2 regions of the Streptomyces sp. CLCI03 genome follow, and region 2 is predicted to be linked to the other one. Evidence: predicted binding sites of a transcription regulator. Region 2 holds the regulator's gene; the other holds the start of a gene.

Region 1 (7,022 bases), 930 kb from region 2:
AGCGCGTCGACCAGCAGGCCCAGCTCGACGCCGTAGCCGACGGGGAACGGCAGCCGTTCCAGCAGGGAGCGGCGTACGGCGTACTCGCCGCCCAGCGGCTGGACGAAGCCGGCCAACTGCGGCCAGTGGAGGTTGAGGAGGGGGCGGGCGACCAGCTCGGTGACCCGGCCGCCCTGGCCGGGGGTGTCGCCGAACGGGCGGTCGTACATCGCCTTGACGAACTGCACGTCGGGGTCGGTCAGCAGGGGTCCGACGATCCCGGAGACGAAGGCGGCGGAGAAGTCCCGCAGGTCGGCGTCGACGAAGCAGACGATGTCCCCACGGGTGGCCAGCAGCGAGCGCCACAGCACCTCGCCCTTGCCGGGCAGCGCCGGCAGGCGGGGCAGGATCTCGTCGCGGTGCACCACGCGGGCGCCGGCCTTCGCCGCGACCTCCGCGGTGCGGTCGGCGGAGCCCGAGTCGACGACGACCAGTTCGTCGACCAGGGGGACCGGCAGTCCCTCGATCAGCTCACGCCGCACGACCTCGACGATCGCGCCGACGGTCGCCTCCTCGTCCAGCGCGGGCAGCACCACGCTGACCGTGGTCCCGGCCGCCCGTTTCCGGTCGAGCAGCTGGTCGAGCGGTCGGTCGGCGGCGGACCAGGAGCGGTCGGCCAGCCAGCGCTCCACCTCTTCCAGCACCCTCAGCACTCCCTGCGTGTCGGCGATATTCGCCCTTATGTGATCCATCTCGCGGTTCGGACGCCTGTCTCAACAGCCCGAGCCTTCGGTTACAGTCTTGAACAACGCGAAGGACCACCGCATGCCGGGGGTCCCCGCGTACAAACGCACCGGCGCGCCACAGAGCGCGTGTGCCGGTGCCATACCGCTCATCCAGAGGGGCAGAGGGACACGGCCCGTTGAAGCCCCGGCAACCCTCCAGTCGGTTCTCGCGATCGCGCAGCAGCGCTCGTCAGCGAGGTCCCCGGCTAGGGAAGGTGCCAATTCCGTCTCATGGCGAAGTGCGCCATGGGGAAGATGAGGAGAAAGGGCCTCGCCATCATGGCTGCACAGACTGTCGCCACCTCTGTTGATCTCGGACCTGCCACCGGCCTTTCCTGTCGCGAGTGCGGTACCCGCTTCGAGCTCGGCCCCATCTTCGCGTGCGCCGAGTGCTTCGGACCGCTGGAAGTCGCCTACGACCTCCCGACCGGTGACCCCGAAGCCCTGCGCGCCGCGATCGAGGCCGGCCCGAACAACATCTGGCGCTACGCGCCGCTGCTGCCGGTCCCCGCGGACGTGGCGTCCAAGCCCAGCCTGAACCCCGGCTTCACCAAGCTCGTGGACGCGGCCAACCTGGCCAAGGAGCTGGGCATCACCGGCAAGCTCTACGTCAAGGACGACTCCGGCAACCCGACGCACTCCTTCAAGGACCGCGTCGTGGCCATCGCCGTCGAGGCCGCCCGCGCCTTCGGGTTCACCACCCTGTCCTGCTCCTCGACCGGCAACCTGGCCGGCGCCGTCGGCGCCGCGGCCGCCCGTGCCGGCTTCCGTTCCTGCGTGTTCATCCCGCACGACCTGGAGCAGGGCAAGGTCGTCATGGCCGGTGTGTACGGCGGCGACCTGGTCGGCATCGAGGGCAACTACGACGACGTCAACCGCTTCTGCTCCGAACTCATCGGTGACCCGCTGGGCGAGGGCTGGGGCTTCGTCAACGTCAACCTGCGCCCGTACTACGGCGAGGGTTCCAAGACGCTCGCGTACGAGATCTGCGAGCAGCTCGGCTGGCAGCTGCCCGACCAGATCGTCATCCCGATCGCGTCCGGCTCGCAGCTGACGAAGATCGACAAGGGTCTGCAGGAGCTCGTCAAGCTCGGCCTCGTCGAGGACAAGCCGTACAAGATCTTCGGCGCTCAGGCCGAGGGCTGCTCCCCGGTGTCCACCGCCTTCAAGGCCGGTCACGACGTGGTCCGCCCGCAGAAGCCGAACACCATCGCCAAGTCCCTCGCGATCGGCAACCCGGCGGACGGCCCGTACGTCCTGGACATCGCCCGGCGCACCGGCGGATTCGTCGAGGACGTGAACGACGAGCAGGTCGTCGAGGCCATCAAGATCCTCGCGCAGACCGAGGGCATCTTCGCCGAGACCGCGGGCGGCGTGACCGTCGGCGTGACGAAGAAGCTCATCGAGAACGGGCAGCTCGACCCGACGCTGACCACCGTCGTCCTCAACACCGGTGACGGCCTCAAGACCCTGGAGGCGGTGGCCGCGGACAGCGGACAGACCGCCACCATCCGCCCGAGCCTGGACGCGTTCCGCGCCGCCGGCCTCGCCTGATCTCCCCTCCGCTCTCCCGGAAAGGCAGTAGCGCCATGAGCGTCAACGTCCGCATCCCCACCATCCTGCGCACCTACACCGGCGGCGTCGCCGAGGTCCCGGCCGAGGGCTCGACCCTCGCCGAGGTCATCGAGTCCCTGGAGAAGAACCACCCGGGCATCGCCGCGCGCGTCCTGGACGACCAGGGCAAGCTGCGCCGCTTCGTGAACGTCTACGTCAACGACGACGACGTGCGCTTCGAGGGCGGGCTGCAGGCGGCGACGCCCGACGGCGCCGGTGTCTCGATCATCCCGGCCGTCGCCGGCGGGTGCTGATCCCCGGATCTTCCGGATCTCCCGGATTCCCCGGATCGCCCGAATCATCCTGGTCGTCTTCCAGGTGACACGCGCAAACCGAAATTGCCCCCTCCGCCAAAGCGGAGGGGGCAATTCTGCTTGATTGGGCACGGTAGGGTTGGGGAAGTCCCCTCCGCTGTTCTTGCCCGCCGCATATGAACGGGCCGCGTGAGGGTCGACATCGGGCCAACATGCGAGTGCGTTATGGGGCTTTGGCGAGATATGTCAGGCCCGAGTTGCCCGGGAGTATGGCAAATTTTCACTCTATTTCAATGTTTCTCTGTGTCCAGAATTCTCATCGGATTGACCTGTTGCAGACAGCATCCGCGCAGATACATTCAGCCTCGGTCGACGCGTTCCGACGCAAGTTCTGACCCGGGATCGTGAAGTGCGTTCCTGCGCAAGGGCCAGTAATAGGGGAGTTAGGCATGGCTCAGGGCACCGTCAAGTGGTTCAACGCGGAGAAGGGCTACGGCTTCATCGCGGTCGACGGTGGTGCGGATGTGTTCGTCCACTACAGCGCCATCCAGATGGACGGGTACCGCACCCTTGAAGAGGGTCAGCGGGTCGAGTTCGAGATCTCGCAGGGCCAGAAGGGTCCGCAGGCGGACATGGTCAAGCTCGCACTCGGCTAGTCCTGGAGCGATCGACCACCGACGCACGGTCTTCATCGAAGACTTGGAACACCACGAGGGGCCCACATCCTGGACACGGGATGGGGGCCCCTCGTGCGTAGGCCCGGTAGTGGCCAGGTGTTGTCCCAAGCCGCTTGCACTCGGGGGGGTCGAGTGCTAATCATTGGCGTTAGCACTCTCCTGGTGAGAGTGCTACTGAAACGAGGACCGGGTCGGTGAGGCCCGCAGGGTCCGGTGGGAAGGAACCGCCGGGCACGCAGGCCGTCCGTCGCGGGCGCGGGCGCGGTCCGGAGCAATCCACCGCTGTCCGGGAGGACCACTTCAGATGGCCAAGATCATTGCGTTCGACGAGGAGGCCCGCCGCGGCCTCGAGCGTGGGATGAACCAGCTCGCCGACGCCGTCAAGGTCACCCTTGGCCCCAAGGGTCGCAACGTCGTCCTTGAGAAGAAGTGGGGCGCCCCCACGATCACCAACGATGGTGTCTCCATCGCCAAGGAGATCGAGCTCGAGGACCCGTACGAGAAGATCGGCGCCGAGCTGGTCAAGGAAGTCGCCAAGAAGACGGACGACGTCGCCGGCGACGGTACGACCACCGCCACCGTTCTCGCCCAGGCGCTCGTCCGCGAGGGTCTGCGCAACGTGGCCGCGGGTGCGAACCCGATGGCCCTCAAGCGCGGTATCGAGAAGGCCGTCGAGGCCGTCTCCGCCGCCCTGCTGGCGCAGGCCAAGGACGTCGAGACCAAGGAGCAGATCGCTTCGACGGCCTCCATCTCCGCCGCCGACACCCAGATCGGCGAGCTCATCGCCGAGGCCATGGACAAGGTCGGCAAGGAAGGCGTCATCACCGTCGAGGAGTCCCAGACCTTCGGTCTGGAGCTGGAGCTCACCGAGGGCATGCGCTTCGACAAGGGCTACATCTCGGCGTACTTCGCCACCGACATGGAGCGCATGGAGTCGTCCCTCGACGACCCGTACATCCTGATCGTCAACTCCAAGATCGGCTCGGTCAAGGACCTGCTGCCGCTCCTGGAGAAGGTCATGCAGTCCGGCAAGCCGCTGCTGATCATCGCCGAGGACGTCGAGGGCGAGGCGCTCTCCACCCTCGTCGTCAACAAGATCCGTGGCACCTTCAAGTCCGTCGCCGTCAAGGCCCCGGGCTTCGGTGACCGCCGCAAGGCCATGCTCGGTGACATCGCCATCCTCACGGGCGGCACGGTCATCTCCGAGGAGGTCGGCCTCAAGCTGGAGAACGCCGGTCTCGACCTGCTCGGCCGCGCCCGCAAGGTCGTCATCACCAAGGACGAGACCACCATCGTCGACGGTGCCGGTGACAGCGACCAGGTCCAGGGTCGTGTCAACCAGATCCGCGCCGAGATCGAGAACTCCGACTCGGACTACGACCGCGAGAAGCTCCAGGAGCGCCTCGCGAAGCTGGCCGGCGGCGTGGCCGTCATCAAGGCCGGTGCCGCGACCGAGGTCGAGCTCAAGGAGCGCAAGCACCGCATCGAGGACGCCGTTCGCAACGCGAAGGCGGCCGTCGAGGAGGGCATCGTCGCCGGTGGTGGCGTGGCCCTGCTGCAGGCCTCCGCGGTCTTCGAGAAGCTGGAGCTCGAGGGTGACGAGGCGACCGGCGCCAACGCCGTGAAGCTCGCGCTGGAGGCCCCGCTCAAGCAGATCGCCGTCAACGGTGGTCTTGAGGGTGGCGTCGTCGTCGAGAAGGTGCGCAACCTCCCGATCGGTCACGGCCTGAACGCCGCGACCGGCGAGTACGTCGACATGATCGCCGAGGGCATCATCGACCCGGCGAAGGTCACGCGCTCCGCGCTGCAGAACGCCGCGTCGATCGCCGCGCTGTTCCTGACGACCGAGGCCGTCATCGCCGACAAGCCCGAGAAGGCCGGTGCCCCCGCGGGCGGCGGCATGCCGGGTGGTGACATGGACTTCTGATCGACCTCGGCTCCGGCCACCGGTTGATCGGCTGTTCTCGAACGAGGGCGGCACCCCGGAAGGGGTGCCGCCCTCGGGCGTTTCCGGAACCAGGCGCCTCAGGCGGCGGGGCGTGCGGTGAAGGTGACCTCTTCGTGGTCCTCGTCCAAGGCGATGGTCAGGCCGGCGTCCAGAGCGTGCGCGAGGCGGCGCAGCAGGGGCAGCGTCGGTACCGCGTCGGCGCCTTCCACCCGGGAGATCTTCGCCTGGGTGAGTCCGGCCCGCTCGGCCAGCTGGGCCTGGGACAGTCCCAGCGACTTGCGCCGCTCGTAGACGGCCTTGGCGAAGGCCATGGCCAGCCGGATCTCGGCCCGCTCGGCCCGTACTTCGGCCGACTCGGCGTACTCTCGCGCGGCCGTCTTCTCGCGGGTCAGCTTCCTGCGGGCGTGGTTCATGACGCGTTCCCTTCGTTGCCGCGGCTGTACGTCGCCTTGAGGTGTTGCCTGTCGGTCAGGCCTTCCAGCCAGGTGCGCACTTCGGGCTCCACCTCGATCACGTACAGAGCGTCCATGCGGCGGACCGTATTATGTCGTTGGCGACATAATACGAGCGGGGCACGAGGCGCACGCCATGGAGTGAAAAGCGCCCGGTGTCGTTGACGTGAAGCGGATGGTTGACTGCTGGCATGACTGATGCGGCGGGCGTGTTCATCAAGATCTGCGGGCTGCGGACCGCGCACGACGTCGACGTGGCGGTGGCCGCCGGGGCCGATGCCGTCGGGTTCGTCTTCGCGCCCGGGAGCCCGCGTACCGTCGACGCCGCCACCGCGCGGGAGCTCGCCGCGCGGGTGCCGGGCGGGGTGCTGACCGTCGGGGTGTTCCGGGGGCAGACGGTGGCGGAGGTGCGCCGGTTCGCCGAGGAGAGCGGGGTGCGCGGGGTGCAGCTGCACGGCGACGAGGGCCCCGAGGACTTCGCGGCGCTGCGCGCGGAGGGCCGGACCTTGCTGCGGGCCACCGCCGAGCACGTGAAGCGCTGCGGTGAGTACGGCGAGGACCTGCTGCTGCTGGACGCGCCCGACCCGGGCTCCGGCAAGCCGTGGAACTGGGGTGCGGCGCACTTCACCGCGCCCGAGGGGCGGTGGCTGCTCGCCGGCGGACTGAACCCGGGCAACGTGCGGGCGGCGCTCGCGGCCACCGGGGCCTGGGGCGTGGACGTGTCCAGCGGGGTGGAGCGGGAGCGCGGCGTGAAGTCGCCGGAGCTGATCCGCGCCTTCATCGAGGCCGCCCGGGCGCGCTGACCGGCGGCACACGGTTCGCCGCGCCGGACGTCAGTCGGCGACGCGCCCAGGAGTCGGGCGGCCGGCCAGCAGGGCGACGAGGGCGAAGGCCAGGCGACGGGTCCTCGTGAAGGTCATGGGGGCGGTCCTCTGCGGTGTGTCGGGGGAGTGGCTGGGACTCCATTGCGCCTCGCGCGGATACCCACGTCATGGCGCGCGTATTCGGGGCTTGACGGACCGGAGCACCGTGTCAGGTTAATTCTGTAGTGATCATTACGGAATCTTGCGGGGGACTTCATGGACAGAACAGCGCTGGTCACGGGCGGCAGCCGGGGCATCGGCCGAGCCATCGCCGAGCGGCTCGCCGCCGACGGCGTCACGGTGGTGCTCACCTACGCGAGCGACGAGACGGCCGCCCGGGAGACCGCCCGGCGCATCGCCGACGGCGGCGGCCGGGCCTTCACCCTGCGCGCGGAGCTCGGCAGCCCCGGCGCCGCCGCCGCGCTCTGGGCGGCCTACGACGAGCTGGGG
Region 2 (7,022 bases):
GCGAGCTTGGCGTCGTAGCCGTCGTCGCTGGTGCCGATGATGTCCTCCTCGGCGAGCGAGATCTCGTACCAGCTCGCCTCGCCGGCCAGCTGCCCGCGGTAGGCCTCGACCGCGGCGGGATCGACGTAACCTGTCTGCGGCATGAAGAGGTTGACACCGAAACGGCGCCGGGTCAGCGCGCGCACCTGCTTGATCTCCTGGTACATCCCGTCGGCGGTCTTGTAGCCGCCGGCCAGGAACCCCAGTCCGCCCGCCTCGCACACGGCGGCGGCGAGGACGGGACAGGAGGCGCCGCCCGCCATGGGAGCCTGCACGATCGGGTACGGGGACAGACCGTTCGGTGCCGAGGACATGGACTGCATCGTGCCACGTCCCGCGCAGGGGGCCGAATCATGGCATTCGCCTGGCATAGTCCGCTTCCCCACCGGCCCGGAGCCGCCGGCGGCCTCGTGCGACGAGCCCGGCCGGGGAATCCCCAGGCCGGGCTCGTGACGGTGGATCCCGGTCGGTCAGCGACCGTTGAAGGCGTCCTTCAGCCGGCTGAAGAGACCCTGCTGACCCGGCGCGAACTGGCCCATCGGCCGCTCCTCGCCGCGCAGCTTCGCCAGCTGGCGGAGCAGGTCCTCCTGCTGGGCGTCCAGCTTGCCCGGGGTGGTGACCTCGACGTGCACGATCAGGTCGCCGCGCCCGCCACCGCGCAGGTGGGTGACGCCGCGCCCGTGCAGCGGGATCGCCTGGCCGGACCCGGTGCCGGGCCGGATGTCGATCTCCTCCAGCCCGTCCAGCGTCTCCAGCGGACACTTGGTGCCCAGTGCGGCCGCCGTCATCGGGATGGTGACCGTGCAGTGCAGGTCGTCCCCGCGCCGCTGGAAGGTCGGGTGCGCCAGCTCGTGGATCTCCACGTACAGGTCGCCGGCGGGGCCGCCGCCGGGGCCGACCTCGCCCTCGCCCGCGAGCTGGATCCGGGTGCCGTTCTCGACACCCGCCGGGATCTTGACGGTGAGGCTGCGACGGGAGCGGACCCGGCCGTCGCCCGCGCACTCGTGGCACGGGGTCGGGACCACGGTGCCGAAGCCCTGGCACTGCGGGCAGGGCCGCGAGGTCATGACCTGGCCCAGGAAGGACCGGGTGACCTGGGAGACCTCACCGCGGCCGCGGCACATGTCGCAGGTCTGCGCCGAGGTGCCGGGAGCTGCTCCCTCGCCGGAGCAGGTGTTGCAGACGACGGCCGTGTCGACCTGGATGTCCTTGGTGGTCCCGAAGGCCGCCTCGTCCAGCTCCAGGTCGAGGCGGATCATCGCGTCCTGGCCGCGCCGGGTCCGCGAGCGCGGGCCGCGCTGCGAGGCCTGGCCGAAGAAGGCGTCCATGATGTCGGAGAAGTTGCCGAAGCCACCCGCTCCGAAGCCGCCCGCTCCGCCGCCACCGCCCGAGGAGGACAGCGGGTCGCCACCCAGGTCGTAGACCTGCTTCTTCTGCGGGTCCGAGAGGACCTCGTAGGCGGCGTTGATCTCCTTGAAACGCTCTTGCGTCTTGGGATCAGGGTTCACATCCGGGTGCAGCTCGCGCGCGAGCCGCCGGAATGCCTTCTTGATCTCGTCCTGCGATGCGTCGCGGCGCACGCCGAGAACGGCGTAGTAGTCCGTGGCCACTTACGACTCCGCCAGGATCTGTCCGACGTAACGTGCCACTGCGCGTACCGCTCCCATCGTTCCGGGGTAGTCCATGCGGGTCGGTCCGACCACGCCGAGTTTGGCGACTGCTTCGCCGCCCGAACCGTAACCGACCGAGACGACCGACGTGGAGTTCAGTCCCTCGTAGGCGTTCTCATGCCCGATCCGTACGGCCATTCCCGACTCGTTGGCCTCGCCCAGCAGCTTGAGGAGCACGACCTGCTCCTCCAGCGCTTCGAGCACCGGCCTGATCGTCAGGGGAAAATCGTGTCCGAAGCGGGTGAGATTGGCGGTTCCGCCGATCATCAGCCGCTCTTCGGCTTCCTCGACCAGGGTTTCGAGGAGGGTCGCGAGCACGGTGGAGACGGTGCCGCGGTCCTCGGCCTCGAAGGACTCGGGGAGGTCCTGGACGAGCGGGGGCACATCGGTGAAGCGGCGCCCCACGACCCGGCTGTTGAGCCGGGCCCGCAGGTCCGCGAGCGAGGTCTCCCCGAAGGGGCTCGGGCAGTCGATGAGCCGCTGCTCGACCCGCCCGGTGTCCGTGATCAGTACGAGCATCAGGCGCGCGGGAGCGAGCGAGAGCAGCTCCACGTGCCGAACGGTCGACCGGGTCAGGCTCGGGTACTGGACGACGGCGACCTGCCGGGTGAGCTGCGCGAGCAGCCGTACCGTGCGGCCGACCACGTCGTCGAGGTCGACGGCGCCGTCGAGGAAGTTCTGGATGGCCCGGCGCTCGGGCGACGACAGCGGTTTGACCCCCGCCAGCTTGTCGACGAAGAGGCGGTAGCCCTTGTCGGTGGGGATCCGGCCGGCGCTGGTGTGGGGCTGGGCGATGTACCCCTCCTCCTCCAGCACGGCCATGTCGTTGCGCACGGTGGCGGGCGAGACGCCGAGCCGGTGCCGCTCCGTGAGCGCCTTGGAGCCGACCGGCTCCTCCGTCCCGACGTAGTCCTGGACGATGGCGCGCAGCACTTCGAGTCTGCGTTCGCTGAGCATCGCGCGCACACCTCCAGCTGTGGTCCGTTGCCGTGTTCTGCCGTGTTTGTTGGCACTCTGATCGTTCGAGTGCCAGAGAGCCCCCGCTCAGTGTACGGCCGGGCGGTAAGCCCCTGGCAAGGGAGGCCCGCCAGGGTAGCGTCGCCGTATGGACGTGCGTTGGGAAGAGTCCGGGTGGGAACGGCTGACCGGACGGGTCGGCCGGCGGCGACTGCCGGTGTGGGACTGCACCGTGGGACTGGTGGTGGGCAAGGATTCGGTCCTTCTGATCGACCCCGGTTCGTGTGTACGCGAGGGCGCTCAGGTACGCGCCGAGGCGGAGCGGCTGACGGGCCGGCGCGTGACCCATATCGCATTCACGCACGGTCATTTCGATCATGTCCTGGGCGGGGCCGCCTTCGCCGGGGTCGAGGTGTTCGGGGCGGTCGGGCTGGCCGCGCTGCTGTCGACGGGCCGTGAGGAGCTGCGTCGGGACGCGGTACGGCACGGGCTCGCGGCGGCGGAGGCGGCACAGGCCGTGGACCTGCTGGTGCCGCCCCGGCACGAGGTGTCGGGCGAGTGGACGCTGGAACTGGGCCGCGTACAGGTGCTGCTGGCCAACGTGGGGCCCGGGCACACCGGCCACGACCTGGCCGTCTTCGTGCCGGGCGAGCGCGAGGTGGTGTTCTGCGGGGACCTCGTCGAGGAGTCGGGCGAGCCCTCGGTGGGCCCGGACGCCATGGTGGGGCAGTGGCCCGCGGCCCTGGACCGGCTGCTGTCGCTGGGCGGGGACGACGCGCTGTACGTGCCGGGTCACGGAGCGGTGGTCGGGGCGGAGTTCGTCCGTGCGCAACGCGCCACACTGGCGGCCGTTTCCGGCGTGTCGGAGGCATGACGCGCGCGGCTCTCCTACTGTCGGCCGGATGCGCGAGTACTCCCCCGACCTGACCCCGCAGTGGAAGCGACCCAAGGCCGTGCCGGAGGTGGCGGCGGACCCCGACCTGGTGATCGAGGTGGCGGGTACGGACTTCTGCGGCGCTGTGGTGGCCTGTGAAGCGGGCACGGTGACCCTGGAGGACCGCTTCGGCAAGCGGCGGGTGTTCCCGATGGAGCCGCGCGGGTTCCTGCTGGACGGCGAGGTGGTCACCCTGGTCCGCCCCACGCGCAGGCCCTCGGGGCCGCTCCTGACGGCCTCGGGCTCGCTGGCCGTACCGGGGGCGCGGGCGCGGGTGGCGCGGGCGGGCCGGATCTACGTGGAGGGCCGGCACGACGCGGAGCTGGTGGAACGGGTCTGGGGCGACGACCTGCGGATCGAGGGCGTGGTGGTGGAGTACCTGGAGGGCATCGACGACCTCCCGGCCGTCGTCGCCGAGTTCGCCCCGGCCCCGGACGCCCGCCTCGGCGTCCTGGTGGACCACCTCGTCCCGGGCTCGAAGGAGTCCCGCATCGCGGCGTCGGTGACGTCGCCGGACGTCCTGATCGTGGGCCACCCGTACGTGGACGTCTGGCAGGCGGTGAAACCGTCCGCGCTGGGCATCCCCGCGTGGCCGGTGATCCCGCCCGGCCAGGACTGGAAGACGGGCGTCTGCCGGGCCCTGCGCTGGCCGGAGAACACGGGCGCCGCCTGGCAGCACATCCTGTCCCGGGTCACGTCCTACAAGGACCTGGAGCCGACCCTGCTGGGTCGGGTCGAGGAGCTGATCGACTTCGTCACGGCCCCGGCCTGATCTACGGCAGGGTGCCGAACTCCGCGGTGTCGAGCGTCACGCCGAGGCCGTCGAGCGGGACCGGTTCTGCGAACTTACTGGTCCGCGCCGTGCGGTAGTCAGCCTGGTCCCCGCCGCCGAACGGCTCGGTGAGCAGCGTGCACTTCGCTTCGAAGGGGTCGACGATCAGGTAGGCGGGAACCCCGCCCGCGGCATAGATGGAGCGCTTCGTCACGTAGTCGCGCAGCCTGCTCGTCTTGGAGACGACCTCGACGAGGAGCGAGACGGCCTGCACCGGCAGGAGCCGTCCGATGCCCTCCGGAAGCGCTTCCGGAGCGACCACGACGAGATCGGGCTGGGGCTCGGAGGACTCCCCTGGGATGGCCACGTCCTGGGTCTGGAGCGGGTACCAGCGGTCGGGGGGGATCTGACGCGCGATGAACAGCACGATCAGGTTGTGGACCACGTCGGGCCCGGCCATCATCACGATTTCCCCCCGGAGAAGCTCGACCTTGACGCCCTCGGGAGCCGCGAGGCTCTCGAAGAACTCGGTCATGCGCTGATCGTCCACAGCGGTCATCTCCGGCCCTCCGTTTCTGCCGCCGTGAGGTACGACGACAGGCTAGGAACAGGGTAGGCAGCGCCGACCCGGATCCGCGCGGGTTCACCCGGGAAGGTGATCAGTCCACCAGGTCCCGCACCACCGCGTCCGCCAGCAGTCGCCCGCGCAGCGTCAGCACGGCCCGCCCGGCCTCGTACGGCCCCGGCTCCAGCAGCCCGTCCGACAGGGCCTTGCGGGACGCCGCGAGCCCGGCCGGAGCCAGCAGCGACAGCGGGACGCCGTCCACCAGCCGGAGCTCCAGCAGGATCCGCTCCACCCGCCGGTCCTCCTCCGACAGGAGTTCCCGTCCAGCCCCCGGCGACCGGCCCTCCGCCAACGCAGCGGCGTACGCCCCCGGGTGCTTCACGTTCCACCACCGCACCCCGCCGACGTGCGAGTGCGCGCCCGGCCCCGCGCCCCACCAGTCGGCGCCGCGCCAGTACAGCTCGTTGTGCAGGCAGCGCCCGGACTCCGAGGTCGCCCAGTTCGAGACCTCGTACCAGGAGTACCCGGCCTCGGCCATGACCGAGTCCGCGATCAGGTACCGGTCGGCGTGCACGTCGTCGTCCGTCATCGGGACCTCGCCCCGGCGGATCCGCCGCGCCAGCTGGGTGCCCTCCTCCACGATCAGCGCGTAGGCGCTGACGTGGTCCGGGCCGGCCCCGAGGGCGGCGCCGAGGGAGTCGCGCCAGTCCTGGTCCGTCTCGCCCGGCGTCCCGTAGATCAGGTCGAGGTTGACGTGATCGAAGCCCGCCGCGCGGGCCTCCGCCACGCACGCCTCGGGGCGCCCGGGCGTGTGGGTGCGGTCGAGCACCTTCAGGACGTGCTGCTTGGCGCTCTGCATGCCGAAGGAGACCCGGTTGAAGCCCCCGGCGCGCAGCTCGGCCAGGTAGCGCGGGTCCACCGACTCGGGGTTGGCCTCCGTGGTGATCTCGGCGTCCTCGGCCAGGCCGAACTCGTCCCGGATCGCCGCGAGCATGCGGACGAGGTCGGCGGCGGGCAGCAGCGTGGGCGTGCCGCCTCCGACGAAGACGGTCCGGACCTGGCGCGGGTCGTCGCCGAGCACCTTCCGCGCGAGCCTGACCTCGTCGATCAGGGTGTCGGCGTAGTTCTCCCGGGAGGCGAGCACGCCGCCGGTGCCCCGCAGCTCGGTGGCCGTGTAGGTGTTGAAGTCGCAGTAGCCGCAGCGCGTGGCGCAGTAGGGGACGTGCAGGTAGAAACCGAGCGGCCGCTCCCCCGCGCCCGCCAGGGCGTGCGACGGCAGCGAGCCGTCTTCGGGCATGGGTTCACCGTCGGGGAGTGCGGAAGGCATACCCCCATCATCCCGCACGGGAACAGCCCCGCCGGCCTCTCATCCAGCCCAGCCGTCGTCACAACCAGCCCCGCCGGCGTTCGAGGCGCGGGGTCTGGGGCGGAATCCCGGGAAGCGGCCCGCAAGGAGCCATGACGCACCAGGCCCCTCCCCCGGGCCCCGCCAGGGAACGGCGGGGTCCGCGGGCGGCCCGGCCCCCGAGCCCGCGGCAGGCGCTACGCCTCCCGGGAGCCCTCGTACATCTCCTCGATCAGGTGCTTGAACTCACGCTCGACCACCGGCCGCTTCAGCTTGAGGCTGGGCGTGAGGTCGCCGTGCTCGACGTCGAGGTCGCGGGGCAGCAGCCGGAACTTCTTGACCGTCTGCCAGCGCTGCAGGCCCTCGTTGAGGGTCTGTACGTACGTCTCGATGAGGCGGTTGGTCTCCGCCGCCGCCAGGACCTCGCCGTACGTCTTGCCCTCCAGCCCGTTCTCGGCCGCCCAGGTCAGGATGGACGGCTCGTCGAGGGCGATCAGCGCGGAGCAGAAGTTCCGGTCGGCGCCGTGCACGACGATGGTCGACACGTACGGGCAGATCGCCTTGAACTGGCCCTCGATCTCGGCCGGGGCGACGTACTTGCCGCCCGAGGTCTTGATCAGGTCCTTCTTGCGGTCCGTGATGCGCAGGTAGCCGTCGGGCGACAGCTCGCCGATGTCGCCGGTGTGCAGCCAGCCGTCGGATTCCAGGACCTCGGCGGTCTTGTCGGGCTGCCGGTGGTA

What was found. Region 2 encodes HrcA, which represses chaperone genes, less so after heat shock. Its sites were predicted from a motif close to TTNGCACTCNGNNNNNCNGAGTGCNAA; they were not measured.
Region 1: a site for HrcA is predicted at 3,422-3,448, ahead of groL (chaperonin GroEL). Genes of this name have one in related genera too.

What each region holds. Positions count from the first base shown of each region.
Region 1 is NZ_CM132132.1:4,478,738-4,485,759, forward strand. Features, by position in the region: gene ACWG52_RS20735 (glucosyl-3-phosphoglycerate synthase) at 1-683, opposite strand, end outside; SAM riboswitch class I at 869-1,026, shown strand; gene thrC (threonine synthase) at 1,020-2,318, shown strand; gene ACWG52_RS20745 (MoaD/ThiS family protein) at 2,354-2,632, shown strand; gene ACWG52_RS20750 (cold-shock protein) at 3,082-3,288, shown strand; gene groL (chaperonin GroEL) at 3,614-5,236, shown strand; gene ACWG52_RS20760 (helix-turn-helix domain-containing protein) at 5,335-5,670, opposite strand; gene ACWG52_RS20765 (phosphoribosylanthranilate isomerase) at 5,901-6,512, shown strand; gene ACWG52_RS20770 (SDR family oxidoreductase) at 6,789-7,022, shown strand, end outside.
Region 2 is NZ_CM132132.1:5,403,837-5,410,858, reverse strand. Features, by position in the region: gene ACWG52_RS24915 (nitronate monooxygenase) at 1-353, opposite strand, end outside; gene dnaJ (molecular chaperone DnaJ) at 510-1,649, opposite strand; gene hrcA (heat-inducible transcriptional repressor HrcA) at 1,650-2,666, opposite strand; gene ACWG52_RS24900 (MBL fold metallo-hydrolase) at 2,815-3,540, shown strand; gene ACWG52_RS24895 (DUF3097 domain-containing protein) at 3,569-4,372, shown strand; gene ACWG52_RS24890 (Uma2 family endonuclease) at 4,374-4,931, opposite strand; gene hemW (radical SAM family heme chaperone HemW) at 5,032-6,264, opposite strand; gene ACWG52_RS24880 (AMP-dependent synthetase/ligase) at 6,480-7,022, opposite strand, start outside.